DNA from 4 places in the Pseudomonas sp. ML2-2023-3 genome. Region 1 is predicted to be linked to each of the others. Evidence: riboswitches for the same ligand, from Rfam matches in the RefSeq annotation. Region 1 holds a riboswitch; each other region holds the start of a gene.

Region 1 (7,631 bases):
CCCGTTCGGGCATCTTGAGCAGCTGGTATCAGAACAGCGGCAAGCTGAAGATGTGGATGGACTACCAGAAGATCGACACCGGCACGCCGAGCGGCATGAAGCTCGATCCGGCCGACCCCAAGCGTGACTTTGCGCTCAAGCTGATTGAACGCGCCGGCACCCTGAATGCACGGCCCGACCCGATCAACCGTTGCGTCGGTGCTTACTGTTCACGCCCCGACATCCCGCAAGAGTTCAAATACGCCGAGCAGGCACTGAGCCGTCTGACCTCGCGCCCTGCGGCGGGGCTGTCGGTCATCAGTCAATTGCCAGAAGCCAGCATGCTGCGGATCGAGGGACGTGACGGCAAGCGCGAGATGTACAGCATGCTGCGCAATCGCGCGCACACCAACGTGGCCTTCATGCTGGGCGAGGAATACCGGCTGGAGCCTGGGCTGGACACCCTGGCCATCTACCCCGGGGTGCTCAGCAGCTACCCGAACTTCATGTTCAATATCCCGACGGGGCAGGTTGAGGCCTTTGTTGAAGCGATGGAGCAATGCAAGGATCAAGAGACCTTTGACACCATTGTCGAGCGCTGGGGGATTCGCCGTAGCCATCCACAGTTCTGGCAGTACTTTCACGATATTGGCCAGTACATCAGCGAAACCGACCCGGTAGAGGCCGGTGTGCTGGATATGAACCGCTACGAAAACCTGTAATCAGCCACTAGAATTTGATACATGGGGTGTGGCTTTCCTGACAAAAACACTAGGACTTTGTCAGGCGCGCCGATTGGCGTAAACTGCGTCCCATGTCTGCGAGGAGATTCCATGAGCGCCATAACGATTACCGACGCTGCCCACGATTACCTGGCTGATCTGCTGTCAAAGCAGAACACCCCGGGTATCGGCATCCGCGTCTTTATCACCCAACCCGGTACCCAGTACGCCGAAACCTGCATTGCTTACTGCAAGCCGGCTGAAGTCAAATCTGAAGATACCGCCATCGGCCTTAAAAGCTTCACGGCCTGGATCGATTCGTTCAGCGAACCCTTCCTTGACGATGCCGTGGTGGACTACGCCACCGATCGCATGGGTGGTCAGCTGACCATCAAGGCGCCAAACGCCAAAGTGCCGATGGTCAATGCCGACAGCCCGATCAACGAGCGCATCAACTACTACCTGCAAACCGAGATCAATCCCGGTTTGGCCAGCCACGGCGGTCAGGTCAGCCTGATTGAAGTGGTTGAAGACGGTATCGCGGTGCTCAAGTTCGGTGGCGGTTGCCAGGGCTGCGGCCAGGCGGACGTGACGTTGCGTGAAGGCATCGAGCGCACCCTGCTTGAGCGTGTGCCGGAGCTCAAGGGCGTACGTGACGTGACCGACCACTCGCAGAAAGAAAACGCCTACTACTAACAGGGCGTTCGCTGCGAAGCTGAAGAAAAAACGGTGCCCCGTGAGCACCGTTTTTTTATGGCTGCGCGATTCGGATTGTGCGGGCGCAGCAGAACCTAATGGGATCTACCTGACAGGCCACGCCGTCCGTATCGCGAGCAAGCCCGCTCCCACAGGGGGAGAGCGTTCAAGGCCGATACAGATGCGCATGCCCCGCACGGTACAGCGACGAGTCCCCAAAACTGTCACTGGCCAGCACCCGGCCCACCAGGATCAGCGCCGTACGCCTGAATCCCTTGGCCTGGACCTTGATCGCGATGTCTGCAAGCGTCCCTTGCACCCAGTCCTGGTCAGGCCAGCTGGCGCGATGAATCACGGCAATCGGGCAATCACTGCCGTAGTGCGGGATCAGTTCGGCAACGATGTTTTCAAGGTTCTTGACCCCCAGATGAATGGCCATGGTCGCCTTGTGCTGCGCCAGGCTGGCCAGTTCTTCTCCGGCTGGCATAACGGTTTTTTCGGCGTAACGGGTCAGAATCACGGTTTGCGAAATATCGGGCAACGTCAGTTCGGCCCCCAGAATGGCCGCACAGGCCGCGGTGGCAGTCACTCCCGGAATGATCTCAAAGGCAATGCCCAGCTCACGCAAGCAGCGGATCTGTTCGCCAATGGCCCCGTACAAGCTGGGGTCGCCGGAATGTACGCGGGCCACGTCCTGGCCTTTGGCGTCGGCGGCCTTGATCAGGGTGATGATCTGCTCAAGGTGCAGTTGCGCACTGTTGATCACCTGCTCAGCCTGATGGCCTTGCAGCACGGCCTCGGGGACCAGCGAACCCGCGTAAATGATCACCGGGCAACTGCGAATCAGGCGCTGGCCCTTGACGGTAATCAGCTCAGGATCGCCGGGTCCGGCGCCGATGAAATAAACAGTCATGGCAGTCTCTTGAAGGGGTTGAGATAGAGCTGTTCTTGAACAACGCTCATAGTGAGGCGGGGGATTATCGCGGGTTTTGCTCGAAACAGGCCAACGCAAAGGTGGCGCCGGGTGATTTTTGTCGCGTAATCAGCAAGGTAGCGGGTGCGCCGGCGAACCGCTCGGCCAGGGCCAGCGCAGCACTTTCGGCAATCCCGAAACACCCGGTTTTCTCGAACACAAGGTTCGACCGGTGACTCAGCTGAGGGGCGTACGGGGCAAGCTGTTGCGCACTGAAGACCTCAAGCTCCAGTTCCAGTCGAGCTGCCAGTTGCAGCAGTCCGGGTTCCTGGCGCTTGAGATCGACACTGGCCAGGGCACGGACCGCATTCAGCGGGATCCCGGCCCGGGCCAGAGAGCGTTCGATCAGACTCAACAGCTCTGCCGCGGTGCAATCCTGGCGACAGCCCAGGCCAATCACCAGGATTGGCGCTGTGCCGGTTGCCGTCATGCCGAGTACTGGCCTTCAGACTTGCGGCGAAACAGCCAGGCGCTGATCACGCCCAGGGCCAGCCAAAAGGCGAAGTTGGTCAGTTGCGAAGCAATCTTGAACTGCGACTCCAGCTCGGCCGGGGCCAGGCTTGAATGCACCAGTGGCTGGGGTGCGCCAAAAATATGCGGAACCACCAGAATCGCCACGCCCAGCACTTTCAGCGCCCAGTGCTTGCCAAATACCATCAGTGCGATGGCCACTGCGGTCGAAGCTGCGGTGCTGACCCACCAGATTTGACGCTGCAGCAAATCTGCCGCTGCAGTGCCCGGCAACTCGGGTGGCAGGCCCAGGGTCGGCGCCAGGCAGAACACCGCATAACCGGCAAGGCCCCAGAGCAGGCCCTGGGAAGTGCGCGTCGGGGCACGCAAGGTGTAAAGGCCGGCCAGCATCAAGGCAAAACCCACAGCAACCACCAGATTGCCGCCCGTGGTAGACAGCACGCGCTGCCAGCCATCTTCCGGCTCCCAGGCCTCGGCGTCGTGCTCGTGGGCTGGCATGGCCATGTCGGCATGCTCGTGCACTTCAGTGGCAGCAGGTTTTTCGTAGGTTTCGGCCTGCAAAATGAGTGGCGACACCCACAGGCTTTGCAGCAGGGTCAGCAGCAGGGCGGCCAGCAAGCCGGTGAAGCCTGCGGTTTGGGCGATACGCTTAATCATGGCAGGCAGTCTCAATGGCACGGGAAGGCGGAGCTGTGACGGGTGTCATGGGCCGCATTGTGAACCGCATCGATATGGGAGAACCCGGCGAAGTAAACGAGAAAAGCCCCCAGTACCGCAGCACCGACAGCCGCCACAATGCGTTGGCTTTGGGTGGCAGTGGTCGCGGCGGAATGGGTACGGCTGGTGCTGATAGACATGGCGCTTGCCTCAGGTCGGACGACGGGCAGCAAAGCGCAAGAAAACCCCGCGAACGAAGCCCGCAGGGTTTAACAGCGCCCGCCCACCGCGGGTTTGTTATTGAAAAATAACCAGGCCGGTCTCCGGGCTTGCGAGGGGCTCAAGGGTTGAGCCTGCAAACATCTCCTTCCCATGCACTCGGCACAGTGGATTTGATGTTTCTCTCGCTTACCGTTGCGGGGGCAGCGCCGGACTTGCCAGGACTAACGCCTGACGCACCGGTTTCCCGTTTCACCCTGTGAAGGGCACCTGATACAAGATGTGTAGGAAACCACAGCCCAGGAGAGTCGTCAATTTAAAGGGGGGGGTGTAGTCGCTGCCGCAGGCTGCGATAAGGGCCGCAGGACCTTCAAAAAGCGGGGCCGCTACGCAGCCCTCGCAGCCTGCGGCAGCGACTACACGTCAGGCGGTCAGCAGGCTTTTGACTTTGTCGCGCAACTGATCAATGGAGAAAGGTTTGCCAATCACCGCCATGCCTTCTGCGACCTCAAGGGTTTCGGCATAGCCGCTGGCAAACAGGATGGGCATTTTCTCGCGCATTTGGCGGGCCTTGGCTGCCAGCTCCCGGCCGTCCATGCCCGGCAACCCGACGTCGGTCATCAGCAGGTCAATGGGCTGGGCCGCATTCTCCAGCAGTTCCATGGCCTGCTCGCTGCCGTCTGCTTCAAGCACGCTGAAGTCCAGTTCTTGGAGCACGTCTACGATCAGCATCCGAACAATGGCGTCGTCTTCGACCACCAGGATGGTGGAGGGTGTAGCGGACATAATCATGATCTCGATAAAAAATGTAAGCGTGGGTCTCGCTGCAGCAAGGATAGCCTTGCCCAGCATTTGAATGTGCCTCTTTGTACGAAAATGTTCATTGTTGGGTAAGAAAATAGAACTATTGCTCGGTAATCCGGCAAACTCCAGTTTTTTAAGACTGCCCACAGGCCTGAAAATGAACTCACCTGTATCAATTGATGAGCGAAGCTTTCGCAAGCTTCTGAGTCGCAACGTTGGCTTGCCCCTGGCTGTCGGCGTGCTCAGTGCCGCGTTATTCGTGATCATGGTCAGCTATTTGTTATCAGTGATCAGGTGGGTGGAGCACAGCGACCGGGTTATCAGTAATACCAACGACGCCGTGCGGCTGACGGTGGATCTTGAAAGCGGCATGCGCGGGTTCCTGATTACCGGCGATGAGCATTTTCTGGACCCCTATGCCGTCGCCAAGCCGCAAATTGCGCTCCAGTTGAAGGGGTTGCAGGAGCTGGTCAGCGACAACCCGCAGCAGGTCGACCGGCTGAAACGCCTTGAGGCGCTGCAAAATGAGTGGAATGCCTACGCCCAGTCGATGGTCGATCTGCGCCGTCAGGACGGTGATTACCGTGCGGCCATACAGGCGGGGCGGGGCAAGCGCCTGGCGGACGAAATTCGCAAAGAATATCAAGACTTCATTCAGATGGAGCAGCAGCTGCGAGTGGCTCGCAGCGAAGAGGTCAGTCGTACAACGATCATCAGTATTGGCCTGTACCTGATTTTCGTACTGGGTTTGAGCGGCTTTTTGGCCTATATCGGTCGTCGCGATTTACTTGAACTTTCAAAGAGTTACAACAATGCCTTCGAGTCGCAGATCAAGACTGCTCAGCGTCTGGAACAACAGGCCTGGTTGCGCAACGGCCAGACCGAGCTGGCTGAACAGGTGCTGGGGCGCCTGACGCTCAACATGTTGGGCCACAACATCCTGCAGTTCTGTGCCCAGTACCTGGGATCCGTGGTGGCGGCCGTCTATGTGCGTGAAGATCACGGCGATCTCAAGCGTGTGGCCAGTTATGGGTTTTCCCGCGAGCAAGAGGCGCAGGGCCAACTGATTCGCAACGGCGAAGGGATTATCGGGCAGGCAGTCAAGCAGGATAAGTTGATTCGACTGGACAACGTACCCGCCGACTATTTCTCCAAAGTCAGCTCCGGGCTGGGCGAAGGCAGCCCGCGCAGTGTGCTGGTGGTGCCCACCAGTGATGATGATCGCGTCAACGGGGTCATTGAGCTGGGCTTCCTCAGGCCCCTGAGCGAGCGGGACGTAGAGCTGTTCGAATTGATCGCCGACAACATCGGCATGTCGATTGAAGCGGCGCGCTATCGCCAGCGCCTGCAAGAGGTGCTGGCCGAAACCCAGCAGCTCAATGAGCAACTGCAGGTGCAGCAGGAGGAACTCAAGACCGCCAACGAGGAACTCGAAGAGCAGTCGCGCATTCTCAAAGAGTCCCAGACCAGCCTCGAAACCCAGCAGGCCGAGCTGGAGCAGACCAACGAAGAGTTGGCCGGCCAGCGGGATGCAATGGACCGCAAGAACACCGAACTCAACCAGGCCCAGGTGCAACTTGAAGAACGGGCTGAAGAGCTGCAACGCTCCAGCAAGTACAAGTCCGAATTCCTGGCCAACATGTCCCACGAGCTGCGCACGCCGCTGAACAGCTCCTTGATCCTGGCCAAGTTGCTGTCCGAAAACCCGCAGCAGAACCTCAGCGCAGAACAGGTCAAGTTTGCCGAGTCTATTTACTCGGCGGGCAATGACCTGCTTAACCTGATCAACGACATCCTGGACATTTCCAAGGTAGAAGCCGGCAAGCTCGAAGTGCGCCCCGAGCACACCAGCGTGGCACGGGTGGTCGAAGGGTTGCGCAACATGTTCCAGCCGCTGGCGGGCGACAAGTCCCTGGGCTTTGAGGTCCAGTTGCAGCCCGGCACGCCGCCCATGATCTACACCGACAGCCAGCGTCTGGAGCAGATCCTCAAGAATTTGCTGTCCAACGCGGTCAAGTTCACGGAGCAAGGCCAGGTCAGCCTGACGGTATCCTGTCAGCCGGGCGAAGGGATTGCCTTTACCGTGAGCGATTCCGGGATCGGCATTTCCGAGGAGCAACAAGACTCCATCTTCGAAGCTTTCCGTCAGGCCGACGGCACCACCAACCGCCGCTATGGCGGCACAGGGCTGGGCCTGTCGATCTCCCGTGATCTGGCGACATTGCTGGGCGGTTCGATCGATGTCAGCAGCGAGCCGGGCAAGGGCAGTATCTTTACCCTGATCCTGCCGCAGCAGTATGTGGAGCACGGCGAAGAACCCGTGCAACTGCCTGTTGGCCCCGCGCCACGGGTTGCAGTGCGGGTACCTGAGCCCCGGCCGCTGCTTGCCGTTGAGTCTGCGGCGGTGATTGAGCGCTTCATGGATGACCGCGAGCAGGCGCCATTTACCACGCGCTGTATTTTGGTGATTGAAGATGAGCCAAACTTTGCGCAGATCCTCTTCGATCTTGCACATGAATTGGGCTATCGCTGCCTGGTTGCCCATGGTGCGGACGAAGGTTTCAGCCTCGCGGTGCAGTTCATTCCCGATGCAATCCTGCTGGACATCCGCTTGCCGGACCATCCGGGGCTCACGGTGTTGCAGCGCCTGAAGGCTATGGCGTCGACGCGGCATATACCGGTTCACGTGATTTCCGCTGAAGACCGGGTTGAGGCCGCGATGCACATGGGGGCGGTGGGGTACGCCTTGAAGCCGACGACCCGTGAAGAGCTGAGAAATGTGTTCGCTCGCCTGGAGGCCAAGCTGACGCAGAAGGTCAAGCGGGTGCTGCTGGTCGAGGATGATGACTTGCAGCGCGACAGCATTGCCCGCCTGATCGGCGACGATGACATCGAGATCACCGCGGTCGGCTATGCCCAGGAGGCGCTCGACCTGCTGCGCACCACTGTTTACGACTGCATGATCATCGACCTCAAGTTGCCCGACATGCTGGGCAACGACCTGCTCAAGCGCATGTCGACCGAAGATATCTGCTCGTTCCCGCCGGTGATCGTCTACACCGGGCGCAATCTGACCCGGGATGAAGAAGCCGAGCTGCGCAAGTATTCGC
Region 2 (7,631 bases), 1.1 Mb from region 1:
CACTGTTTCATCTGTTCAATCGCCTGCGTGACAGTGGGCGTCGCCTGCTGATTGCAGCGTCTACCTCGCCCCGTGAATTGCCCATCAAGCTGGCTGACCTCAAGTCCCGACTGACCCTGGCGCTGGTTTTTCAGATGCGTCCCTTATCTGATGAAGACAAGTTGCGTGCCTTGCAATTGCGCGCATCGCGTCGCGGCCTGCACCTGACCGACGAAGTCGGGCATTTTATTCTCACGCGAGGCACTCGCAGCATGAGTGCGTTGTTTGATTTGCTCGAACGGCTCGATCAGGCCTCCCTGCAAGCGCAACGCAAGTTGACGATCCCTTTCTTGAAAGAAACCCTGGGCTGGTAGCTCACCCCTTTAAAACTGCGGTCTGCAGCCGTTTTCGGCAGTTTTCAGGCGCCAGAAACCCTGCGCGGCTCAAGAGCTTTGTGCGCAAAATCTATTGTCAGGGGTGTAAAGCCTTAGATGTCACGACAAAACCATCAAGTCACATTTTGATCGATTGAATTTGCAAATGAGGATCATAGAGGGCATAGTCGCGGCTACTTTTCTTACAAGCCACGGTCGTGCCCATGCTAAAGCGCTTCGCACCCCTCGTGCCTCTCGCACTCGTTACCCTGTTGTTTGGCTGCGCTGCCCACACGCCAGTGTCGCAGCAAGTTGTCGATCATCAGGTTCAAAAGTCATCCTCGGTATCGCAATCTTCCGCTCTTTATCAGGAAGAACTGGCCACCGAAAAAGAACTGGCTGAATTTTCCGCCAACAGCAAGCCTTACCAGTTGCCCGCCCTGGCTGACAGCATCCTCGAGCGCGGTATGTCCCTGATCGGTACGCGTTACCGTTTTGGCGGCACCTCTGAGGCAGGCTTCGATTGCAGCGGCTTCATTGGTTATCTCTTCAAGGAAGAAGCCGGCATGCAATTGCCGCGCTCAACCCGCGAAATGATCAACGTAAAAGCACCGTTGGTCGCACGAAACAACCTCAAACCCGGTGATTTGCTGTTCTTCAGCACCAATGGTCGTGGCCGTGTAAGCCATGCCGGGATTTACCTGGGTGATGACCAGTTTATCCACTCCAGCAGCCGCCGCAGCGGTGGTGTTCGGATCGATAACCTGGGTGACAGCTACTGGAGCAAGACCTTTATTGAGGCCAAGCGCGCCCTGGCGATGGCTCCTGCGAGCGTAGTAGCCCGCAAGTAAAGTTAATGTCTTACTTGAAGTTTGGCTGCTAAGGGCTAGAATTCAGTCGCATTGTTAAATCCTTGAAGCCGCGAAGGTGTCCCCTCTCGCGGCTTCAGGTTTCGCGGCCAGAGTTGCCGTATCCAGAATCAGGAACATTCTGTTTATGTCGACCATGGCCCGCGTTGCCCTCTTGACCTTAGCAGCACTGCTCAGTGCCTGCGCCAGCCACCCGCCACCTGTTGCGGTGGTCAAAAAACCAGTCGTGTTTGCCAACCCTTATGAAGAAACCTCGCCGATTGCCGCCGACGTGCTTTTTCGTGCCTTGGGTCTGGTCGGCACGCCTTATCGCTGGGGTGGCAATACTCCGGATTCAGGTTTTGATTGCAGTGGTCTGATCAAGTACGTGTACAACGACGCGGCGGGCATTTCGTTGCCGCGCACGACCCGTGAAATGATCGTGATGCAGGCGCAGAATGTTGGCCAGGACAAGCTGCAAACCGGTGACTTGCTGTTTTTCGCCACCAACGGTGGTTCCCAGGTCAGCCATGCCGGGATCTACGTCGGTGAAGGCCGTTTTGTGCATGCACCGGCCACTGGCGGAACGGTCAAGCTGGACAGCCTCAATAAAGCCTATTGGCAAAAAGCCTATCTGAATGCCAAGCGCGTTTTGCCGACCGAGCAGCATCTGGCGCGTCTGCCGTAAACCCGAACCTGCATCACGCTGGGTGGGAGCGGGCTTGCTCGCGATGGATACAACGCGGTGTAACTGCCACGCCGCGGTGATCCAATCGCGAGCAAGCCCGCTCCCACTGTTTCATTTGCTGGTTGGCTTTGCCGACACCCGCCAAACCTTGTTGCCGACATCATCGGCCACCAGTAAATCTCCCTGTTTATCGATCACCACGCCCACGGGTCTGCCCATGGCTTTCTCGTCAGCGTTGAGAAAGCCGGTCAGTACATCAACCGGCATACCGGCGGGTTTTCCGTCGGCAAAGGGTACAAAAATCACTTTGTAGCCACTGTGCGGCTTGCGGTTCCAGGAACCGTGCTGGCCAATAAACGCGCCTTGGGTAAAGTCGGGCAGTTTGCTGCCTTCGGCAAAACTCAGCCCCAGGGATGCAGTGTGCGGGCCGACGGCATAGTCCGGTGCAATGGCTTTGGCGACCAGTTCCGGATTTTGCGGGTTGACCCGTACATCCACGTGCTGGCCGTAATAGCTGTAGGGCCAGCCATAGAAGCCGCCATCCTGAACTGAAGTGATGTAGTCGGGCACCAGGTCGCTGCCGATTTCGTCGCGCTCGTTTACCGCTGTCCAGAGCTTGCCGGTTTTGGGTTCCCAGTCCATGCCATTGGGGTTGCGCAGGCCCGAGGCGAAAATACGGTGGTTGCCGGTGGCGCGATCAACTTCCCAGATCGCGGCGCGGCCTTCTTCCTTGTCCATGCCGTTCTCGCCCACGTTGCTGTTGGAACCGACGGTGACATACAGCTTGGTGCCGTCAGGGCTGGCGATGACGTTTTTGGTCCAGTGATGGTTCAGTGGGCCGCCCGGTAAGTCGAGCACCTTGACCGGATTGGCTTTGATGCTGTTTTCGCCCGCCTGATAGGGGACGCGTAAAAGCTTGTCGGCGTCAGCGATATACAACTCGTCGCCCACCAGGGTCATGCCAAAAGGCGAGTTCAGATTGTCGAGAAAGACCGTGCGGGTTTCGGCCACGCCATCGTGGTCTGCATCGCGCAACAGGGTGATCCGGTTCGCGCTTGGCACTGCGGCCCCGGCGCGGGCCATCACCTTGTCTGCGATCCAGCCTTTGATCCCCTTGCTGTCATCCGGTTTGGGCGGTGCGTTGGTTTCTGCGACCAGCACATCGCCGTTGGGCAAGACATAGAGCCAGCGCGGATGATCCAGGCCTTCGGCGAAGGCGGCGACCTCCAGGCCTTGGGCAGCAATGGGCGTGGCGCCATCAGCCCAACCGACCGCCGGGGCGATATTGACGGTGGGTATCAGGGTTTTGTTCGGTTCGGGTAATTTGGGCGAGGGGCCGGTGCCATCACTTACTTGCAGGGTCGACGACTCGCCGCAGGCAGCCAATCCTGCCGCAAGTACGATGACAATAGCGTGCTGGCGCTTGAGCATGAAGAACTCCATTATGTTTTGGTCTCGTAGGTCATAGAGAAGCTTAGCCCTTCAAAGGTTCAGGTCGTAGCTTTGTATAGCCCTATTGGTGCCACCTTTAATTGACGCTCCACCCCCAACCCTCTAACCTTCGCGGCTTGTTTCAGGTGCTCGGCAACGTAACGTTGGTCGAGTGAAACAGGGAAGCCGGTGAGGGCGTGTTTGTCCTGCACAACCGCCATGATCCCGGCGCTGCCCCCGCAACGGTAAACGAGTCAATGCCACGCCAACTGCCACTGTGATTGCTCACGGGAAGGCGCGTGGACAAGGGCGCCCTGTACAGGGCCGTCCGCTTGTGAGCCCGGAGACCGGCCTGATCCATCCACCACTCTCGCGGCGGGCGATGCAGTGTGTTTTTTATGAATTCCCCCCCGCCTCCCGTTTGCATCATTGAGCCCCAACGGAGAGCTGCCATGAACGAATCCCCCGAACGCGACGAACGTCATCAGGCGCGCATGCTGCGCAAAAAAGCCGTCATGGATGAGCGCATTGCCAGCTCGCCCAATGAGTGCGGGCTACTGCTGGTGTTGACCGGCAATGGCAAAGGCAAGAGCAGTTCCGCTTTTGGCATGCTGGCACGGGCCATGGGCCACGGCATGCAGTGCGGCGTGGTGCAGTTCATCAAAGGTCGCAACAGCACTGGCGAGGAGATCTTCTTCCGCCGCTTCCCCGAGCAGGTGCGTTATCACGTGATGGGTGAAGGCTTTACCTGGGAAACCCAGGATCGCCAACGCGATATCGCGGCCGCCGAAGCCGCCTGGGAAGTATCCCGCGAGATGCTGCGTGACCCGTCCATCGGGCTGGTTGTACTGGATGAGCTGAACATCGCGCTCAAACACGGCTACCTCGACCTTGAGCAGGTGCTCGCCGACCTGCAAGCCCGTCCGCCAATGCAGCATGTGCTGGTCACCGGGCGTGGCGCCAAACCTGAGCTGATAGACCTGGCCGATACCGTGACTGAAATGGGTGTGGTCAAACACGCATTCCAAGCCGGGATCAAAGCCCAGAAAGGCATCGAATTGTGAGTGTTCAAGCATGAGAGAGTCGCGTCATTGCCCCGCGGTGTTGATCGCCGCACCGGCCTCCGGTCAGGGCAAGACCACCGTTACCGCCGCCTTGGCCCGATTGCATCGCAATCAGGGGCGCAAGGTGCGGGTGTTTAAATGTGGACCGGATTTTCTGGACCCGATGATTCTGGAGCGCGCCAGCGGTGCGCCGGTTTATCAGGTGGATTTGTGGATGGTGGGCGCGGATGAAAGTCGCCGCCTGCTGTGGGAAGCCGCTGGTGAAGCGGACCTGATCCTGATCGAAGGCGTGATGGGTCTGTTCGACGGTACACCTTCCAGCGCCGACCTGGCGCGCCATTTTGGGGTACCGGTGCTGGGTGTGATTGATGGCACCGCAATGGCCCAGACGTTTGGTGCGCTGGCCCTGGGCCTGGCCCGCTATCAACCGGACCTCCCGTTTGCCGGGGTGCTGGCCAACCGGGTTGGCACAGTGCGTCATGCACAGTTGCTCGAAGGCAGCCTGACCGAAGGCCTGCGCTGGTACGGCGCGTTGTCTCGCGAGACCGGGATCGAGTTGCCGAGTCGACACTTGGGGCTGGTTCAGGCGAGTGAGCTGAACGACCTGGATGCGCGTCTCGACGCGGCAGCCAATGCCCTGGCCAGCACCTGTGAGGTAGCGCTGCCACCCGCCGTTGAATTTGCAGCGCCCGAGCCTGTGCTGGTCGAGCCATTGTTGGCCGGGGTTCGGATTGCCGTGGCCCGGGATGAAGCCTTTGCCTTCACCTATGGTGCGAGTCTGGATCTGCTGCGGGCGATGGGAGCCGAGCTGGTGTTTTTCTCGCCGATTCGCGATGTCCGCCTGCCAGAAGCTGACAGCCTTTATTTGCCGGGCGGTTATCCCGAGTTGCATCACCTTGAGCTGTCGCGCAATACACCGATGCTGGAGGCGATTCGCGCCCATCACGCAGCCGGTAAACCGTTGCTGGCCGAATGTGGCGGCATGCTTTATCTGCTCGACGCCTTGACCGATGTCGACGGTCAGCGTGCCGAGCTGGTGGGTTTGCTGACGGGGGAGGCGAAGATGCAAAAGCGTCTGGCCGCGTTGGCATTGCAATCGGTGGACATGCCCGAGGGGTTGCTGCGTGGTCACACTTACCATCACTCGCTGACCAGCACTGAGCTTGAACCTGTTGCCCGTGGCCTGAGCCCCAATGGCGGGCGCGGTGCCGAAGCGGTGTATCGCGAAGGGCGGATGACCGCCTCTTACGTGCACTTCTACTTTCCGTCCAATCCTCAGGCGATTGCTGCGCTGTTTGCGCCGTGCGCTGTGACGGCGCCATGACCGATAACGCCTTTAGTCCTGAAGAACGCGCAGCGGTGTACCGCGCCATCGCCGAGCGCCGCGATATGCGGCACTTCAGCGGTGGCAGTGTGGCACCTGAACTGTTGTCGCGTTTGCTTGAGGCGGCGCATCAGGCCCCGAGTGTGGGGCTGATGCAGCCGTGGCGGTTTATCCGCATCACTGACCGGGAACTGCGAGGCAGGATTCAGGGCCTGGTCGAGGCCGAGCGGGTACGGACCGCCGAGGCGCTGGGCCAGCGCTCCGATGAATTCATGACGCTCAAGGTTGAAGGCATCCAGGACTGTGCCGAGGTGCTGGTGGCGGCGTTGATGGATGACCGTGAAAAGCATATTTTTGGTCGACGTACCCTGCCGGAAATGGACATGGCGTCGTTGTCGTGTGCCATTCAAAACCTGTGGCTGGCAGCACGTGTAGAAGGCTTGGGCATGGGGTGGGTGTCGTTGTTCGAGCCTGAGGCGCTGGCGAGCTTGCTGGGGTTGCCCCCGGGAGCCAAACCTCTGGCAGTGTTGTGCCTGGGCCCGGTCGAGGCTTTTTATCCCGCGCCCATGCTGGTGCTGGAAGGGTGGGCGCAAGCACGCCCACTGAGTGAACTGGTGTATGAGAATTATTGGGGAGTGAGTCCATGAGTGTGGCGTTGTTGTGCGTCGCCGGAGTGGCGCTGGATGCGCTGTTTGGCGAGCCCAAGCGCTGGCATCCGCTGGTTGCGTTTGGCCGAATGGCCGAGCGTATCGAACAGCGGTTCAATTCCGGCGGACGTGGCTGGCGCAGTCATGGTGTGACGGCCTGGGTGCTGGCAGTGTTGCCGCTGACGATCCTTGCAACGGCGCTTTCATGGCTGCCGTATATCGGCTGGCTGGTGGAAATTCTGGCGCTGTATTGTGCGCTGGGCATGCGCAGTCTCGGTGAGCACGTGCAGCCGGTTGCCGAGGCATTGCGTGCCAACGATCTGGAAGAGGCACGGACCCGGGTCGGCTATCTGGTCAGTCGCCAAACCAGCGAGCTGGACCCCACTGAAGTTGCCCGTGCGGCCACTGAATCTGTGCTGGAAAACGGCAGTGATGCTGTCTTTGCCACTATTTTCTGGTTTGTCGTGGCGGGAGCGCCGGGCGTGGTGCTCTATCGTTTGAGCAATACGCTGGACGCGATGTGGGGCTATCGCAACGAACGCTTTGAGCGCTTTGGCTGGGCTGCTGCCCGTATCGACGATGTTCTTAACTATATTCCGGCAAGGCTGGTTGCGTTGACTTACGCCGTATTGGGTAAAACCCGACTGGCCTTGAAATGCTGGCGCAAGCAGGCACCTCAGTGGGACAGTCCCAACGCAGGCCCGGTCATGGCCGCAGGCGCAGGGGCCCTGGGTGTGGAACTGGGTGGGCCGGCGATTTATCACGGCGAACTGCATGAGCGTGCGCAATTGGGCGAAGGCGTGCCAGCGGATGCGGACTCGATTGGTCGTGGCTGGCAACTGGTGCAACGTGGCGTATGGCTGTGGCTATTGATTCTGTGTGCGTGGAGTGAATTCTATGCTTGAACACGGCGGGCGTTTACGCAAAGCGGCGTTGCACTACGGCATTGACGAGGCTGACTGGCTGGATTTGTCCACTGGCCTTGCGCCCTGGCCTTTTGATATCCCGCAGATACCCGAGCGTGTCTGGGCGCGTTTGCCTGAAACCGACGATGGCCTTGAGCAAGCTGCCTGCGCCTATTACGGCGCATTGAGTGTGTTGCCGGTCCCGGGCTCGCAGTGCGCAATCCAGTTGCTGCCGCGCCTGCGCCGCAGTGGCAAGGTCGGTGTGCTGTCGCCGTGTTACGCCGAGCATGCGCATGCCTGGAGGCAAAGCGGGCACATCGTGCGTGAAATCATGGAGCAGGAAGTCGATTTCTACCTCGACACCCTGGATG
Region 3 (7,631 bases), 130 kb from region 1:
AGGCCGCGCTGCTGAGCCTCCAGCAAGCGCTCGGTCATGTCACGCAACGCGTGCGGGTTGTGCTCGCGAACAAACTCGCGGGTATCAGGGTCCAGCAGGTAGGCATCCGCCAGCAAGGCGTATTGATGGTCGTCGATCAAATGCGTGGTGGCATCGAACGCAAACAGGTTGTCCAGGGTCGCGGCCATTTCGAACGCGCCTTTATAACCGTGGCGCTTGACCCCGTCGATCCATTTCGGATTGGCTGCCCGCGAGCGGATCACCCGGTTCAGCTCTTCCTTCAGGGTGCGAATCTTCGGCAAGTCCGGCTGGCTGTGATCGCCGTGATAGCTGGCTGCAGCCTCCCCGCGCAACGTCTCCACAGCGGCCAGCATGCCGCCCTGGAACTGGTAGTAATCATTGGAATCCAGCAGGTCGTGTTCGCGATTGTCCTGGTTTTGTACCACGGCCTGCATTTGCCCCAGACGCTGGGCAAACTGGCCGCGGGCCGCCGTGCCTTCATCGGCCACGCCATAGGCATAACCGCCCCAGTTGAGGTACACCTGGGCCAGGTCATCACGGCTTTGCCACAAACGACCGTCAATTGCGTTCTGCACCCCGGCGCCATAGGCGCCGGGCTTGGCGCCAAACACCCGCCAGCCGGCCTGGCGCGCTGCCAGTTCGGGTGAGAGTCCATCGCGCTCCAGCTGCTCACGCTCACTGCGCACCTTGGCTGCCAGCGGGTTCAGATCATCCGGCTCATCCAGTGCCGCCACGGCCTGCACGGCGGCATCGAACAGGCGAATCAGATTGGCAAAAGCATCCCGGAAGAAGCCCGAAACCCGCAGGGTCACGTCCACCCGTGGACGGTCCAGCAGGCTGACCGGCAGGATTTCAAAGTCATCCACCCGCTGGCTGCCTGTGGCCCATACCGGGCGCACGCCCATAAGTGCCATGGCCTGGGCGATATCATCGCCGCCCGTTCGCATGGTCGCCGTGCCCCACACCGACAAGCCCAGTTGGCGCAGGTGGTCGCCGTGATCCTGCAAGTGACGCTCAAGAATCAGGTTGGCCGACTGAAAGCCGATACGCCAGGCCGTCGTAGTCGGCAGGTTGCGCACATCCACTGAAAAAAAGTTGCGACCGGTGGGCAGCACATCCAGGCGTCCGCGACTCGGTGCGCCACTGGGCCCCGCCGGCACAAAACGCCCTCCAAGGGCATCGAGCAGGCCCTGCATCTCGGCCGGCCCGCAGGCATCCAGACGCGGCGCGACGACATCAAGCAGTGCGTCGAAAATCCCCCTGACCTCGGCCCATTGCGCGGTGTCGGGCAATTGCAGCGTGCCCTCCAAAGCCTGTTCAATCAGTTGCGCCGCATATAACTCCAGACGCTCGCGGGTGTCCCCCGCCGTGCGCCAGCGCTCAGCAGTGACGGCCTGCAGCACCGCGGGTTGGCGCGCCGTCCAGGGCTCGGCCAATGCGCAGTCCAGCGGGTCAAAGCCCAGCTCAAAGGCTTTGGCCAGCGCCCGCAGAATGCTCGATTGCGCGCCACGACCATCGCCGCGAGGGATGCGCAGCAACGCCAGCAAGGTGTCGATCCGCAAGCGTCCGGCAGGCGACTCACCAAAAATATGCAAGCCATCACGGATTTGCGACTCCTTGAGGTCGCACAGATAGGTGTCCAGCCGTGGCAGCCAGATCGCAGCGTCGGCATCGCTGTCCAGCTTCTCGTCCAGTTGCAGCTCACGGTCGATACGGGTTTCACGCACCAGGGCGAGAATGTCCCGTTGCAACTCACGGGCGCGTCGGGGGTCGAGCAACTGCGCTTCGTAATATTCGTCGGCCAGCAACTCCAGATAACGCAGCGGCCCGTAGGTTTCAGCACGGGTCAGCGGCGGCATCAGATGATCGATGATCACCGCCTGGGTGCGCCGCTTGGCCTGGGCGCCTTCGCCCGGGTCATTGACGATAAAGGGATAGACGTTGGGCATCGGCCCCAGAATTGCGTCCGGCCAGCAGTTTTCGGACAGCCCGACGCCCTTGCCCGGCAGCCATTCCAGATTGCCGTGCTTGCCCACATGCACCACGGCGTGGGCACCATAGGTGTTGCGCAGCCAGAAGTAGAACGCCAGGTAGGCGTGTGGCGGAACCAGATCCGGATCGTGATACACCGCACTGGCATCGACCTGATAACCCCGCGCCGGCTGGATCCCGACAAAGGTCAGGCCAAAGCGCAGACCGGCAATCATCAGCCGCCCACTGCGAAACATCGGATCGTTTTGCGGCTCGCCCCAACGTGCAATCACCGCCTGGCGATTGATCTCGGGCAAGCCATTGAACATCGCCAGGTACTCATCCAGCGCCAGGCTTTGCAGGCAGGGACGCAGATCGAGGCTGTCCAGATCATTGCTGACGCCCCCCAGCAGAGCCTGGATCAACGCGGTGCCGGTCTCGGGAAGCTCGCAGTCCACGGGATACCCCTGGGCCTGCAAGGCACGCAGAATATTCAGCGCGGCCGCCGGGGTATCCAGCCCCACACCGTTTCCGATCCGGCCATCGCGGGTCGGATAGTTGGCCAGAATCAGCGCAATCCGTTTTTGCGGGTTCGCCACACGGCTCAGATCAACCCATCGCCGCGCCAGTTCTGCGACAAAATCCATACGTTCGGGATGGGCGCGATAACACACCACATCCGACTGACTGCGTTCGCTGCGCCATGCCAGATCCTTGAAGCTGATCGCACGGCTGATGATTCGCCCATCCAGTTCGGGCAACGCGATATGCATCGCCAGGTCCCGTGGCCCCAGGCCTTGCTCGCTGACTTGCCAGCCGGGCTCGTTGTCCTGGGCACAAATGGCCTGGATCACCGGGATATTGCGGCGAAACGGGCGCAAATGCGGGGCTTCCGGACTCGACTGGGCAAAGCCGGTGGTGTTGAGGATCACACCGGCCTCAACGTCGTCCAGCAGGTCCTGTACCACGGTCAGGCAGCCCGGTTCCTTGAGGCTGGCCACGGCAATCGGCAAAGGGTTGAGCCCGGCGGCCTGAAGGCGCTGGCAAAACACATCGACAAACGCGGTATTGGCGGCCTGCAAGTGCGAACGATAGAACAACAGCGCCGCAACCGGTTGCCCGACGAGCCATTGGGCCTGCCAGTCTTTGAGTTGGGCATTGGCGTGCACCGGATGATAAATCGCGGTGCGCGGCAGGGTTTGCGGCTCATCCCATGCATAATCGCGGCCCAGCCATTGACTGGCCAGGCAACGATAGAGCTGTTGGGCGTTATGCCGCCCGCCCTGGCGCAAAAAGTGCCACAGACGCTCGCCCTGCTCGGCCGGGACGGTGCTCAGCGCGCTGAGTTCCGGGTCGGGACGGTCGTCGCCGGGTACCAGAATCAGGGTGACACCACGCTCAGCCAGCTGCACCAGGCGCTCGATGCCGTAGCGCCAATAGCCGATGCCGCCGTGCAACGACAGCAAAATCACCTTGGCGTGTTGCAGCACCTGATCGACATACAAGTCGACCGAACCATGGTTTTGCACCTGCATCGGATTGGCCAGACGCAGGCTTGGATAATCTTCAGGCAACTGCTGTGCCGCTTCGGCAAGCAGTGCCAGGCTTGAATCACCACTGCACAGGATCACCAGCTCGGCGGGGGTCTGCCCCAAGTCGGCAATATTGTCATCCGATACAAAGCCACCGGGCTGGGTCCTGAGCAAATGCATGGTTTATACGCTCAACGCTGTACGCAGGGTGGATTCGAGCAGTGCAGCATCGAGGTCCTGACCGATCAGCACCAGCTTGGTGGTGCGCGCTTCGTCACGGCCCCAGGCGCGGTCGAAGTGCTTGTCAAAGCGCGTACCCACGCCCTGAATCAGCAGACGCATCGGCTTGCCCGGGATCGCCGCAAAGCCCTTGACCCGCAGAATGCCGTGTTTGACCACCAACTGGGTCAGCGCTTCCATCAGTACACGCTCCTCGCCCTCCGGCAGCTCGATGGAAATCGAGTCGAAAGCGTCGTGGTCGTGATCGTCGTGGTCATCATCGCCGTCGTGGTGATGGTCGTGGTGGCTGTGGCGGCCATCGATATGATCTTCAGAGCCTGCGCCCAGACCCAGCAACACGTCCAACGGCAAGCGGCCGCTGCTGGCTTCGATGATCTTGACCGCTGGCGGCAGTTCTTCAGCCACTTCGGCGCGCACTTTTGCCAGGTCTTCAGGGCTGATCAGGTCGGCCTTGTTGAGGATCACCAGGTCGGCACTGGCCAGTTGGTCAGCGAACAACTCGTGCAGCGGCGACTCATGGTCCAGGTTCGGATCAAGCTTGCGCTGGGCATCAACCTGGTCCGGGAACGCGGCAAAGGTGCCAGCGGCCACGGCCGGGCTGTCGACCACGGTAATCACCGCATCCACGGTGCAGGCGCTGCGGATTTCTGGCCACTGGAAGGCTTGCACCAACGGTTTTGGCAGGGCCAGGCCGGAGGTTTCGATCAGGATATGATCGATATCGCCACGACGAGCCACCAGCTCACGCATGACCGGGAAGAACTCTTCCTGCACGGTGCAGCACAGGCAGCCGTTGGCCAATTCATAGACGCGACCGTTGGCTTCTTCTTCAGTGCAGCCGATGGTGCACTGCTTGAGAATTTCGCCGTCGATGCCCAACTCGCCGAATTCGTTGACGATCACGGCAATGCGACGGCCCTGTGCGTTATCGAGCATATGGCGCAACAACGTGGTTTTGCCCGAGCCGAGAAAGCCGGTAACGATGGTGACGGGGGTTTTGGCCAGTGTTTTCATCGGATGCCCTATAGCAAAGCGGCGGGCATACGGGACGACGACCGCAGGCAGTGCGCGGTCAGTCTTCGCCACCGGATCACCCCGCCCGGTTGAAGTAAGAATCTGTCACGAGGCAGGTCTCCTGGCTTACGGCTGATACCTACCTTGCGCCTTCCCGCCTGCTGGGCAGTGGCTTTGCAAGATCAATGACCGTTTACAGTTGCGGGGGCAGCCGCGGCATACCGCGTTCCCTTCTTAGCTTCGCGCTGCGAAGAACCTCGAACACGCAAGGCTACGCAGTGCTTTGTAACAGGTCAATGCACAGGTGCGTCCGGGGAGGCGACTGCATTGATGCGGCCTGGCTTTTTGTGACCAGGCACACTGGCTTGCCTGTATCCCGGGCAAGCCAGTGCCCACAGAGGATTTACGCCGCAGTTGTGTTCTAATTGCCGCCTTTTTTCAGCCGCCCTGCTTCAAGGATCTGCCCATGCCTGCCACCTGCCCGACCCGCGTCCTGATCATTGGTTACGTGTGGCCCGAACCGCGCTCTTCGGCGGCAGGCGGGCACATGATGCAAATCATCGAGAGTTTTCTGCAGCAAGGCTGGCAGATCACCTTCAGCAGCCCGGCCGGGATTGGTGAACACAAGGCCGACCTCGCTGCCCTGGGTATTGATGAAGTCACCATCGAGCTCAATAACAGCAGCTTCGATGCCTTCATCACCGAACTGGCACCGGATATCGTGCTGTTTGACCGTTTCATGATGGAAGAGCAATTCGGCTGGCGCGTCGAGAAGCATTGCCCGCAAGCCTTGCGCGTACTGGAAACCTCCGACCTGCAAAGCCTGCGCGACGCCCGTCAGCAGCAACTCAAGGCACGTCTCAAGCACGACACCGAGCAGGACGATTTCAGCAGCCTGTTCGCCCCGGCCCAGCGCGAAACCTTTGAACAGATGGCCGACGCCGACCTGGCACAACGGGAGATCGCCGCGATTTATCGCAGTGACCTGAACCTGATGATTTCAGAATACGAGATCGATCTGCTGGTCGAGCAGTTCCACGTGCCCAAGGCCCTGCTGCATTGGTGCCCGCTGATGGTCGACAGCGTGCCTGAGGCGTTCGTGCCCTATGAACAGCGTCAGCATTTTCTGAGCATCGGCAATTTTCGCCACGCCCCGAACTGGGATGCCGTGCTATGGATGAAGACCCATATCTGGCCCTTGATCCGTCAGCAACTGCCCACTGCACAACTGCATGTGTACGGCGCCTACACGCCGCCCAAGGCCACTGCACTGCATAACCCGGCACAGGGTTTTCATGTCCTCAACTGGGCTGAAGATGCCCTTGAAGTGATGAGCAATGCGCGTATTTGCATGGCTCCCCTGCGTTTTGGCGCAGGCATCAAAGGCAAGATTGCCGATGCCATGCTCTGCGGCACCCCCAACGTGACTACGCCGGTGGGCGCCGAAGGCATGCACGGTGACCTGCCGTGGGCCGGTGCCATCGAGCGCAGTGCCCGCGGGATTGCGGCGGCAGCGGTCGAGCTGTACCAAAATCCCGAAGCCTGGCATCAGGCCCAGCGCAATGGCCTGGCCCTGCTTGAAGCGCGCTACCTGCAAGGCGTCCACGGCCCGGCACTGGTCGAGCGCATCCAGGCGTGCCGCGCAGAACTTGAGCAGCACCGGCGCAACAACTTCACCGGTGCCATGCTGCGTCATCACCAGCACAAAAGTACCCAATACATGTCGCAGTGGATCGAGGCCAAGAATCGCCCGCTCTGATCAATGCTCAAATGGCCGCGTTGTTTTGAAGAGATCGGCCATATCGATGACATAAGCCGCCATACCCGGGATCTGTACGGTTGCCGATACAGGCGGGAACGTCATGGCGCCCTCGGTCTGGGGTTTATCGGGATTGAAGTTCACCGTGATCCGGGTGCCATCTTCGAACACGGTGCGCTGCAGGCTGCGATCATCGGCCAGCACCTCGAAGCCCACCAATGCCTGGGTAAAGAGGCGCTGGTGCAGGGGAGCAAACACCGCGTTGTAGGCGCCGATAAAGGGCATGTCGCGCTTAAGCACTGCCGCGTTGAGGTGATACATCGGCGGAGTCATGTACAGCAGTTGCAGGAGCGCGGTGTTCTGTTGCTCGTTGGAAAACTTCAACGAGGGATACGCCCAGTGATGGGTACTCACCAGACTGTCGTGCAAGACCCGCTGGTACAGCGGCAAGCGATAGCGGTAAGAACGCACCAATAGTGCCAGCTGCGGCTTGAGCGGCACGGTCTTGAAAAAAAGCGTTGGCGTTTCCGGTGGCCAGTATTGGCCCACAAAGAATGGCGACGCCTCATTGCGGCTCATGTCCGGATCAGTCCAGTCGAAAGGTTGCGTGGCAATGCCGTGACTGTAGGCAATATTGGGAGCAAACGTGGACACTCCGCCTTCGCTGCCGGTCACCAGCCCCAGTGTTCTCGAAGGGTAATCCAGGCGTTGACTGAGCATCCGCGCATTCTCGCGCTCACTGGTTTCTCGGCCTTGGGTGTAGTCCGCCGGTGCCGTGCCTGCGGCATCCACATCAAGAAAATAGCTGTTGAGGCCTCCGGCAGCGGATACGGCAGCCATGCGTTGGCGGGCATAGTCTTGCGCCGCTACGGCATTGGCAAACACACCTATGCCGTTGAAGCCCTCATGGACCTTGCCGTTGACGTCGCGCTGGCCGGCATTGGCCAGTTCGTCACCCATTTGTGCGGCCGCCCAGGTTTGCGGTTCTGAAAGTGGATGGGCATCAGCATAGTTGTCATACACCGCGACCAGATATCCAGCCGCCTTGGCCTTGGCCACGGCCTGCGGGTGCCAGAAGGCATCCAGCCAATCTT
Region 4 (7,631 bases), 190 kb from region 1:
GGCGGCATTGTGGCTGCTTTGTGTGGGGATGAACTTGACCGTGTCACCGGGGGCGATCTGCAAGTAATCCGGTTCATAGACCATGCCGGCCGTGGCGCTGCGGGTAAGCATTTTCACTTCGTGGGTCTGGGCCAGTACCGATGTACAGAGCAGGGCAGTGGTCAATAGCAGGGTAATGGAAGAAATACGCATGAGTTGCTCTCCATAAAAAGGTTTAAAAGGGGCGCATTCGTAAAATCTGTGCGCCGTCAAAAGGGTCAGTCAAATAGTGCGCCTGGACCCCGAAGGTGGCCTCAAGGCGTTGTGGGGTCAGGACTTCAAGGGGGCTGCCCAGCGCAATTAAACGGCCTCGCTCAAGAATCGCCAGGCGATCACAGCTCAGCGCCTGGTTGAGATCGTGCAATGCGATCAGGGTCGTCACGGGCAAGGCCTTGACCATTTTCAAAATGGCCAGCTGGTGCTGGATATCAAGGTGATTGGTGGGCTCGTCCAGCAACAGGATCTGCGGGCGCTGGGCCAGGGCCCTGGCGATGTGTACACGCTGGCGCTCACCCCCTGAGAGGCTGCGCCAGGTTCGGCTGCGCAGGTGTGTTGCATCCACATCGATCAAGGCCTGCTCGACGATGGCCGTGTCGTTGCCAGACCACGGGCACAATGCTGACAGCCAGGGGGTGCGGCCAAGGGCGACAGCATCGAACACACCAATCCCGTCATGGGTATCGGCATGCTGTTCAACCACCGCCAGTTGTTGCGCAATGGTGCGTTGGCTCATTTTTCTGAGCGGCTGTCCGTGGATAAAGGCTTCGCCACGGCTGGGCACACGCAGATTGGCCAGCAGCTTGAGCAGCGTGGATTTGCCCGAGCCATTAGGCCCGATAATGCCCAGGGTCTCGCCTGGGAGCGCACTCAGGTTGATGCCTTGCAGCAGTTGAGCAGTACCGACGCAGTAACTCAGGTCGCTGCAACTCAATACTGGAATTGCCTCATTCATCGGGCATTTCTCCTGCTGATCAAAATCAGCGCAAAAACCGGCGCACCGATCAGCGCGGTAACGACGCCTACAGGGATCACCTGGCCCTTGATCAGGGTGCGGGAAAGAATGTCGGCGGCGATCAGAAACAATGCGCCGCCCAGTGCGCTCAGGGGGACCAGGCGCCCATGGCCGGTGCCTGACAGCAAGCGCACGGCATGGGGGATGACCAGCCCGACAAAGCCGATGGAGCCGACAATGGACACCATCACAGCAGTCACCAGGGCTGCACAGCTGATCAGCAACAGTTGCACCCGGCGCACAGGAATTCCCAGTGACGCCGCAGAGTCCGCACCAAACGTGAACGCATCCAGTGCCCGTCTGTGCCACATGCACACCGCCAGCCCGAGCACTGCCACTGGCACTGCCAGCCATACCGAGGACCAGCGCACGCCACTGAGGTTGCCCAACAGCCAGAACATGATCCCGCGGGCCTGTTCAGAACTGGCCGATTTGGTGATCAAGAACGCGGTGATCGCGTTGAACAACTGCGAGCCGGCTATCCCCGCCAGAATGATCTGGGCACTGGTACTGGCTGGTCCGCTGACGCGGGCCAGCACAATGACCAGGGCAAAAGCGGTGATGGCTCCGGCAAAGGCTCCTGCAGACAGGGAGATGGCGCCCGCACCCAGGCCCAGTACCGCCACCAGCACGGCACCGGTCGAAGCACCGGCAGAAATGCCAAGCAAGTAGGGGTCGGCCAAGGGATTGCGCAGCAAAGACTGCAACACCACCCCGCACGTCGCCAGCCCGGCACCACAGGCTGCAGCCACCAAGGCACGGGTCAGGCGATAGTTCCAGACAATGCCTTCGTCGATCGGATCAAGTACATACCCGGCGCCCCACAGCTTGTTGGCCAGCACCTGGAGCACCACGCCCGGGGCGATCGGCGTTTCGCCGATGGCAACCCCGCCAAGCACTGCCAACAGCAAGGCCACGAAGGCCAGCAGTGTGAGCATCAGCCTTGCACTCATTTGGGCAGGTCGTAGGCATTGATGGCTGTCGCGAGTGTTTCGAGCCCGTCGAACATGCGCAGGCTGGCCTGCATGGCATGGGCATCAAGGATGATGATGCGGTTGTTTTTGACGGCATCCATGTTGCGGGTCACAGGGTCGGTGCGCAGGAATTCGAGTTTTTTCTCAACGTCATCGGCCGGGAAACGACGTCGATCCATGCGTGCGATGATCAGGAACGTCGGGTTGGCCTTGGCCAGGGTTTCCCAGCCGACGGTTGGCCATTCTTCATCGGATTCCACAACATTACGTATGCCCAGGGTATTGAGCATAAAGTCGGGGATGCCCTTGCGACCTGCAACGTAGGGGTCGATGTCCAGGTCGGCACTGGAGAACCAGAACAGCGCGCTGGTGTGGCTCAGGTCCTTGCCCTTGAGCGATTCGGTGGATTTTTCAAGGCCGGCCTTGAGTTCGGCGTTGAGCTGTTCGCCGCGCTGCTGCACATCGAATACTTCAGCCAACTGGGTGATGCTCCTGTAGACGCTGTCAATGCTGAATGCCTGCAGGCGAGTGCCGTCTGCACCTACAAGATTGTCCTTGCCCTCACAGTCCGAAGGCATCAGGTAAGTGGGTATTTTCAGCTCATGAAACTGTTCGCGAGTCCCCACCACGCCCTGCGGGCCCACCATCCATTCCAGTTGCACCGCCACCAGTTCCGGGCGTTTTCCAATCACCGACTCAAAGCTTGGGTCGTTGTCGGCAAGCCGCTCGACCTTGTCGTTCTGCGCCTTGTACCGGGCGGGTACATCGTTGAACCACAGCGAGGTGCCCGCCAGTTTGTCGCCCAGGCCCAATGCATAGAACATCTCGGTACCGGCCTGGCCGATGGTCACGGCACGCAGGGGTGCGTGCTGAAAGGTCAGCGAGCTGCCGCAGTTTTCGATTGTCAGGGGGTATTGGGTAGGGGCCGCATGGGCCAGTGCTGGCAAGGCAAGGGTGGCAAGAAGGGTAACAGCGCGGTGCAACAGCATGATGCAATCTCCATTTGATCGTACACAAAACGCAGGTGTACAGCCGGGAACACATCACCGAGCACTGTTGGCGCAACAGCACGAGAGCAAGGATGCCTTCCCCGGACACCCCGCCGGTTGGTTTTTTGACTTTGCCGGCAGGTCTCCTGACTGATGGGTCATCGCCTGGCTCCAGCCTTCCCGGGAGGTATCCCAGTGGCAAACACGGAGCAGGCTCGTCATCTACAGTTGCGGGGGCAGTTCCGTTTGGTGCGACAGAGGCACTTCGGATTCCCTTTTAACCCCCCCCGTGGGGGGGACCGGCGGCGGGATGATAGTCGATCTTGTTTGCAAGAGGGAGTGGGTGTCAGATTCAGAAATACTTGAGCCAGGCAATATCTCTGCGACGGGCTTTCAAGGCAGCAAACCAGCGCACCGGCCAATACAGCGATGTGGCCAGCAGTACTGCCGTCAGCCATACCGCAGCGATACTGTCAAAACCGAAGTAGCTGCCCTGGTTCTGGCCAAACAGGGCGACACTCGCCACATACAGCACTTTGAGCACGTACAGGTGCAACAGGTAGAAGAACATCGGTGCAGCGCCGAAAACGGCCAGGGTGGCGATCCACTTGCGTTGCCCGGCCCGCTCAAACCCCAGTAGCAGCAACAGGCCAGCCCCCAGGGTCAAGGCGAGAAACAGCAGCGAAGGCGGGTATTTGGTGATGTTGAAAAAGCTCATCAGGCTCTGCGTGAAGTCGTCATGACTCACCCACGGCGCTTCTCCATAGCCATTCAGTAAACGCAGTACGACAAAAACCAGCAGCGCCACCGTACCTGCAAGCAACAGATAGCGCTGACGTACGTCAGCCGGGGCAGAGCGGGCAAACCAGGGACCCATGCAGTAACCCAGCGCGATCACACCGATCCAGGGCAGCACAGGGTAAGACGTGCGCAGGCGCAAGTTGTCCGAGAACTCGATCCAGCCACGATCATGCAAAATCGCCCAAGGGATATGCATCATCGAATCCACGGGGAAATGCAGGGTATCGAGCAGGTTATGCCCGGCGACAATGACCAGGCCCAGTACCAGCAACAGTGGACGGGGCAGCCAGACCAGCGCCGCAAGGGCAATCATGCTCACGCCAATGGCCCAGATCACCTGCATATAGATGACCGAGGGCGGGAACTGGAAGGTCCAGGCGAAATTGACCAGAGTGAACTCCAGCACCACCAGAAACAGCCCGCGCTTGAACAGAAACGCCGAGACATCGCGCTTGCCCTGATACTTTTCGCCGTACAAAAACGCCGACAGACCGGTCAGCAAGACAAATACCGGGGCACACAGGTGGGCAAGGGTCCGGCTAAAAAACAGGGCAGGGTCGGTGATGTCGACGTTCATGGGATCGGACACCTGGCGGTGCAGAAAGAACGTCTCTCGCACATGGTCCAGCAGCATCAGGAGGATAACCAGGCCACGCAGGGCGTCGATGGACAGCAGGCGCTTGTTGGGAGGTGGAGCGAGGGTTGCGGTAGTCATTGAGGGATCACAGGCAAGGAGTGCATACAAGGTATTGATACCTTATAACATTTCCGTTTGCGCTGTCATCCCCATGAGAAAGATTCGCAAGAATTGGGCGTTTGTTAACGCCGAATTTTTACCCATGCCATCAACAGCGCCGAGGACAAAACGCCTGCGGTCATAAAGATATAAGCCGCTCCGGGATTTCCGGTGAGGCCGATCAGGTAGCCAACGATCCACGAGCCGACAAAGGCACCCAATGCTCCACACGCATTGATCAGGCCGATGGCGCCGCCGAACACGTTTGCCGGAATGACCTCCGGAATCAGCGCGAAAAAGGGCCCGTAGGGGGCGTACAGCGCGGCACCGGCAATTGTCAGCAGTGCAAACGACACCCAGAAGTGCGAAGAACCGATCAGGTACGAACAGAAGAAGGCCAGTGCACCCAGTGCCAGCAGTGGCCAGATGAAACGTTTTCGTTGCTGGGTTTTGTCTGAGGCCCAGGACACCGCCAGCATCGCGGCAACGGCAGCGACATAGGGCACTGCGCTCAGCCAGCCGACGGTGACGATATCCGCAGCCGCGGCCTGTTTGATGATGCTTGGCAGCCACATGATGAAACCGTATACGCCAATGCTCCACAGCGCGTGAACACAGCACAGCTGGATCACCACAGGGCTGGTGAACGCCTGCCGGTAATTACGGACTTGCTTCATGCCTTTCTGTTCGTCCGCGAGGGTCGCGGCCAGTTGGGTTTTTTCCTGGGCAGTGAGCCAGTCGACCTGCTCGGGCTTGTCCCGCGCCATGCGCCACCAGACGAATGCCCACAGCACTGCAGGCGCGCCTTCAATCACAAACATTTCGCGCCAGCCCCAGGCCTGGATCAAATACCCGGATACCACCGACATCCACAACACCGTGACCGGGTTGCCCAGTACCAGAAAAGTATTGGCCCGCGAACGCTCCTTGCGGGTAAACCAGTTGCTGATGAAAATCAGCATCGCCGGCATGACTGCCGCCTCAACAATCCCCAGGGAAACGCGAATAAACATCAGCATGGGGATATTGGTCACCAGGCCCGTGGCCATGGCGCAAAAGCCCCACAAAATCAGGCTCCAGAACACCAGTTTGCGCACACTGTATTTCTGCGCGTAGATGGCGCCCGGCACCTGGAAGAAAAAGTACCCCAGGAAAAACAGGGCACCTATCAGCGAGGACATGCCCTTGGTGATACCCAGGTCTTGCTCGATCCCCGCCGCACTGGCAAAGCCATAGTTGGCCCGGTCCAGATACGCGAGGCTGTAGGTAATGAAAATCAGCGGGATCAGATACAGCCAGCGTTTGGACGCAAAGCCTTTGGTCGTTACCTGGGCACTGGCTCTATCGGTCAAGGGCAGTGCAGGTTCTTTAAGAATGCTCATGGGTGTTCCTTGTTATTGTTTTTTGCGGGTGCGGGTCAAACAACGCTGGTCAAGCCTCCATCCACAAACAGTGTCTGACCGTTGATGAAATCCGACGCCGGGGAGGCGAGAAACACGGCCGCTCCGCACAGCTCTTCAACCCGCCCCCAGCGGCCCGCCGGGGTGCGTTTGCACAGCCACTCGGAAAACTCCTGGTTGTCGACCAGGGCGCGATTCATCTCGGTGGCGAAGTAGCCCGGTGCCAGGCCATTGGCCTGAATGCCATGACGTGCCCATTCTGCGCACATGCCTTTGGTGAGCATCTTTACTGCGCCTTTTGAGGCCGCATAGGGCGCGATGGTCGGGCGCGCGAGTTCGCTTTGCACCGAGCAGATATTGATGATCTTGCCGCGCCCGCGAGCAATCATGTGCCGGGCAACCGCCTGGGACACATGGAACACACCGTCCAGATTGACCCGCATCAGGTCGTTCCAGTCGCTTTCGGCAAAGTCCTCCAGCGGGGCACGGCGCTGAATGCCGGCGTTGTTGACGAGAATGTCGATGGCGCCGGTGTCGGTCTCGAAAGCATTGATCGCGGCAAACAATTGCTCGCGGTTGGTGACGTCAAACGCTGCGAATTCTGCCTTCAGGCCCTCATCGCGCAGTTGGCTGGAAATTGCGCGGGCTTTTTCGATATTACGATCGTTGATCACCACAATTGCCCCGGCAGCGCCAAGGCCACGTGCCAGCTCCAGGCCGATTCCTTTGCCTGATCCTGTGATCAAGGCACGACGACCTTCAAGCTGGAAGCTGCTGATATTGAATGACATGCTGTTCTCCACAAACGGCCGCTTATTATTGTTACCGGCCCTGTGGTTACTTCACCTCACGCCAGAGGAGGAGTCCAATCGTCATTGATGATCTCGTAATCAATTATTTTGATCAGCGTTGAGACTGCTCAATCCACCTACGGGCTTCCACCGACTGGCATCCATCAACGTTGCCGTCGATCAGTGAGCAGGAACGTAATCACTGCGCGGCGTGTCCATGAAGTCTGTATTGCCATACCGGCGATGGCTGGTAACAACGATGAGGTGAATATGCGCAGCTTGATTTCTGCATCACTATTGGCTGGTTTTTTGTGTGCACTGCCTTACGCAGTCCAGGCTGACGATGACAAACCTGCGGACTGCAAGCCCGGACAGATACTCGCCGAGTCCATGGACCTGAGCAGTTGCTATGGCAACGGCGACAAGGCTCCGGACCAATACACACGGGAAGAAGTCGCGATCAAGGACTGGAAAGCCAAAGGGCTTCCACAGCCTGATGAGCATGAGCAGTGGGTACAGATAAGCGGGCACTATGTGTTGGTCAATCGCGTGAATGCGGTCATCAAGGAGATCCGCACCAAGAACGCAAAGGTGCTCGGCAAGTAACCCCCACAGCGTGCAACCGGGTTCAAAGCCGCCTCAGGCAGAGGCGGCATCACGTGTCATCCTTCACCCGCTTCGCGTCCGTGGGCGGCAGTAGCCAGTAGCCCGGTATCGACGCGCACAAAAATGGAATCGCCGACCGCCGTCAGCACATCGCCTGCATAGACTTCACACAGAATCCGCGTCTTGCGCCCCACATCACCTTCAACCCTGGCCCGCAGGGTCAGTGGCACGCCCATGGGGGTGGGTTTGATGAACTTGATTCCCAGGTTACCCGTCACGCAGT

Evidence for each region. A riboswitch is a leader RNA that binds a small molecule or an ion and turns the genes downstream of it on or off. The one in region 1 is predicted to bind cobalamin.
Region 2: linked by a shared signal. The riboswitch ahead of cobO (cob(I)yrinic acid a,c-diamide adenosyltransferase) and the one ahead of V6P94_RS14315 (CbtB-domain containing protein) in region 1 are both predicted to bind cobalamin.
Region 3: linked by a shared signal. The riboswitch ahead of cobW (cobalamin biosynthesis protein CobW) and the one ahead of V6P94_RS14315 (CbtB-domain containing protein) in region 1 are both predicted to bind cobalamin.
Region 4: linked by a shared signal. The riboswitch ahead of V6P94_RS15130 (ABC transporter substrate-binding protein) and the one ahead of V6P94_RS14315 (CbtB-domain containing protein) in region 1 are both predicted to bind cobalamin.

Annotation. Positions count from the first base shown of each region.
Region 1 is NZ_CP146343.1:3,110,528-3,118,158, forward strand. It holds gene V6P94_RS14290 (fatty acid cis/trans isomerase) at 1-701, shown strand, start outside; gene nfuA (Fe-S biogenesis protein NfuA) at 813-1,397, shown strand; gene cobM (precorrin-4 C(11)-methyltransferase) at 1,564-2,310, opposite strand; gene V6P94_RS14305 (cobalamin biosynthesis protein) at 2,375-2,800, opposite strand; gene V6P94_RS14310 (CbtA family protein) at 2,797-3,498, opposite strand; gene V6P94_RS14315 (CbtB-domain containing protein) at 3,510-3,698, opposite strand; cobalamin riboswitch at 3,795-4,006, opposite strand; gene V6P94_RS14320 (response regulator) at 4,141-4,503, opposite strand; gene V6P94_RS14325 (response regulator) at 4,679-7,631, shown strand, end outside.
Region 2 is NZ_CP146343.1:1,976,672-1,984,302, forward strand. It holds gene hda (DnaA regulatory inactivator Hda) at 1-353, shown strand, start outside; gene V6P94_RS09180 (C40 family peptidase) at 578-1,204, shown strand; gene V6P94_RS09185 (C40 family peptidase) at 1,350-1,889, shown strand; gene V6P94_RS09190 (sorbosone dehydrogenase family protein) at 2,001-3,320, opposite strand; cobalamin riboswitch at 3,448-3,691, shown strand; gene cobO (cob(I)yrinic acid a,c-diamide adenosyltransferase) at 3,773-4,384, shown strand; gene V6P94_RS09200 (cobyrinate a,c-diamide synthase) at 4,395-5,708, shown strand; gene bluB (5,6-dimethylbenzimidazole synthase) at 5,705-6,355, shown strand; gene cbiB (adenosylcobinamide-phosphate synthase CbiB) at 6,352-7,260, shown strand; gene cobD (threonine-phosphate decarboxylase CobD) at 7,253-7,631, shown strand, end outside.
Region 3 is NZ_CP146343.1:3,239,632-3,247,262, reverse strand. It holds gene cobN (cobaltochelatase subunit CobN) at 1-3,704, opposite strand, end outside; gene cobW (cobalamin biosynthesis protein CobW) at 3,708-4,778, opposite strand; cobalamin riboswitch at 4,872-5,053, opposite strand; gene V6P94_RS14845 (glycosyltransferase) at 5,245-6,537, shown strand; gene V6P94_RS14840 (glycoside hydrolase) at 6,538-7,631, opposite strand, start outside.
Region 4 is NZ_CP146343.1:3,304,632-3,312,262, forward strand. It holds gene V6P94_RS15115 (pseudoazurin) at 1-192, opposite strand, end outside; gene V6P94_RS15120 (ABC transporter ATP-binding protein) at 215-991, opposite strand; gene V6P94_RS15125 (iron chelate uptake ABC transporter family permease subunit) at 988-1,992, opposite strand; gene V6P94_RS15130 (ABC transporter substrate-binding protein) at 2,001-3,014, opposite strand; cobalamin riboswitch at 3,133-3,333, opposite strand; gene V6P94_RS15135 (heparan-alpha-glucosaminide N-acetyltransferase domain-containing protein) at 3,367-4,530, opposite strand; gene V6P94_RS15140 (MFS transporter) at 4,635-5,933, opposite strand; gene V6P94_RS15145 (SDR family NAD(P)-dependent oxidoreductase) at 5,969-6,742, opposite strand; gene V6P94_RS15150 (RcnB family protein) at 7,013-7,348, shown strand; gene V6P94_RS15155 (PaaI family thioesterase) at 7,405-7,631, opposite strand, start outside.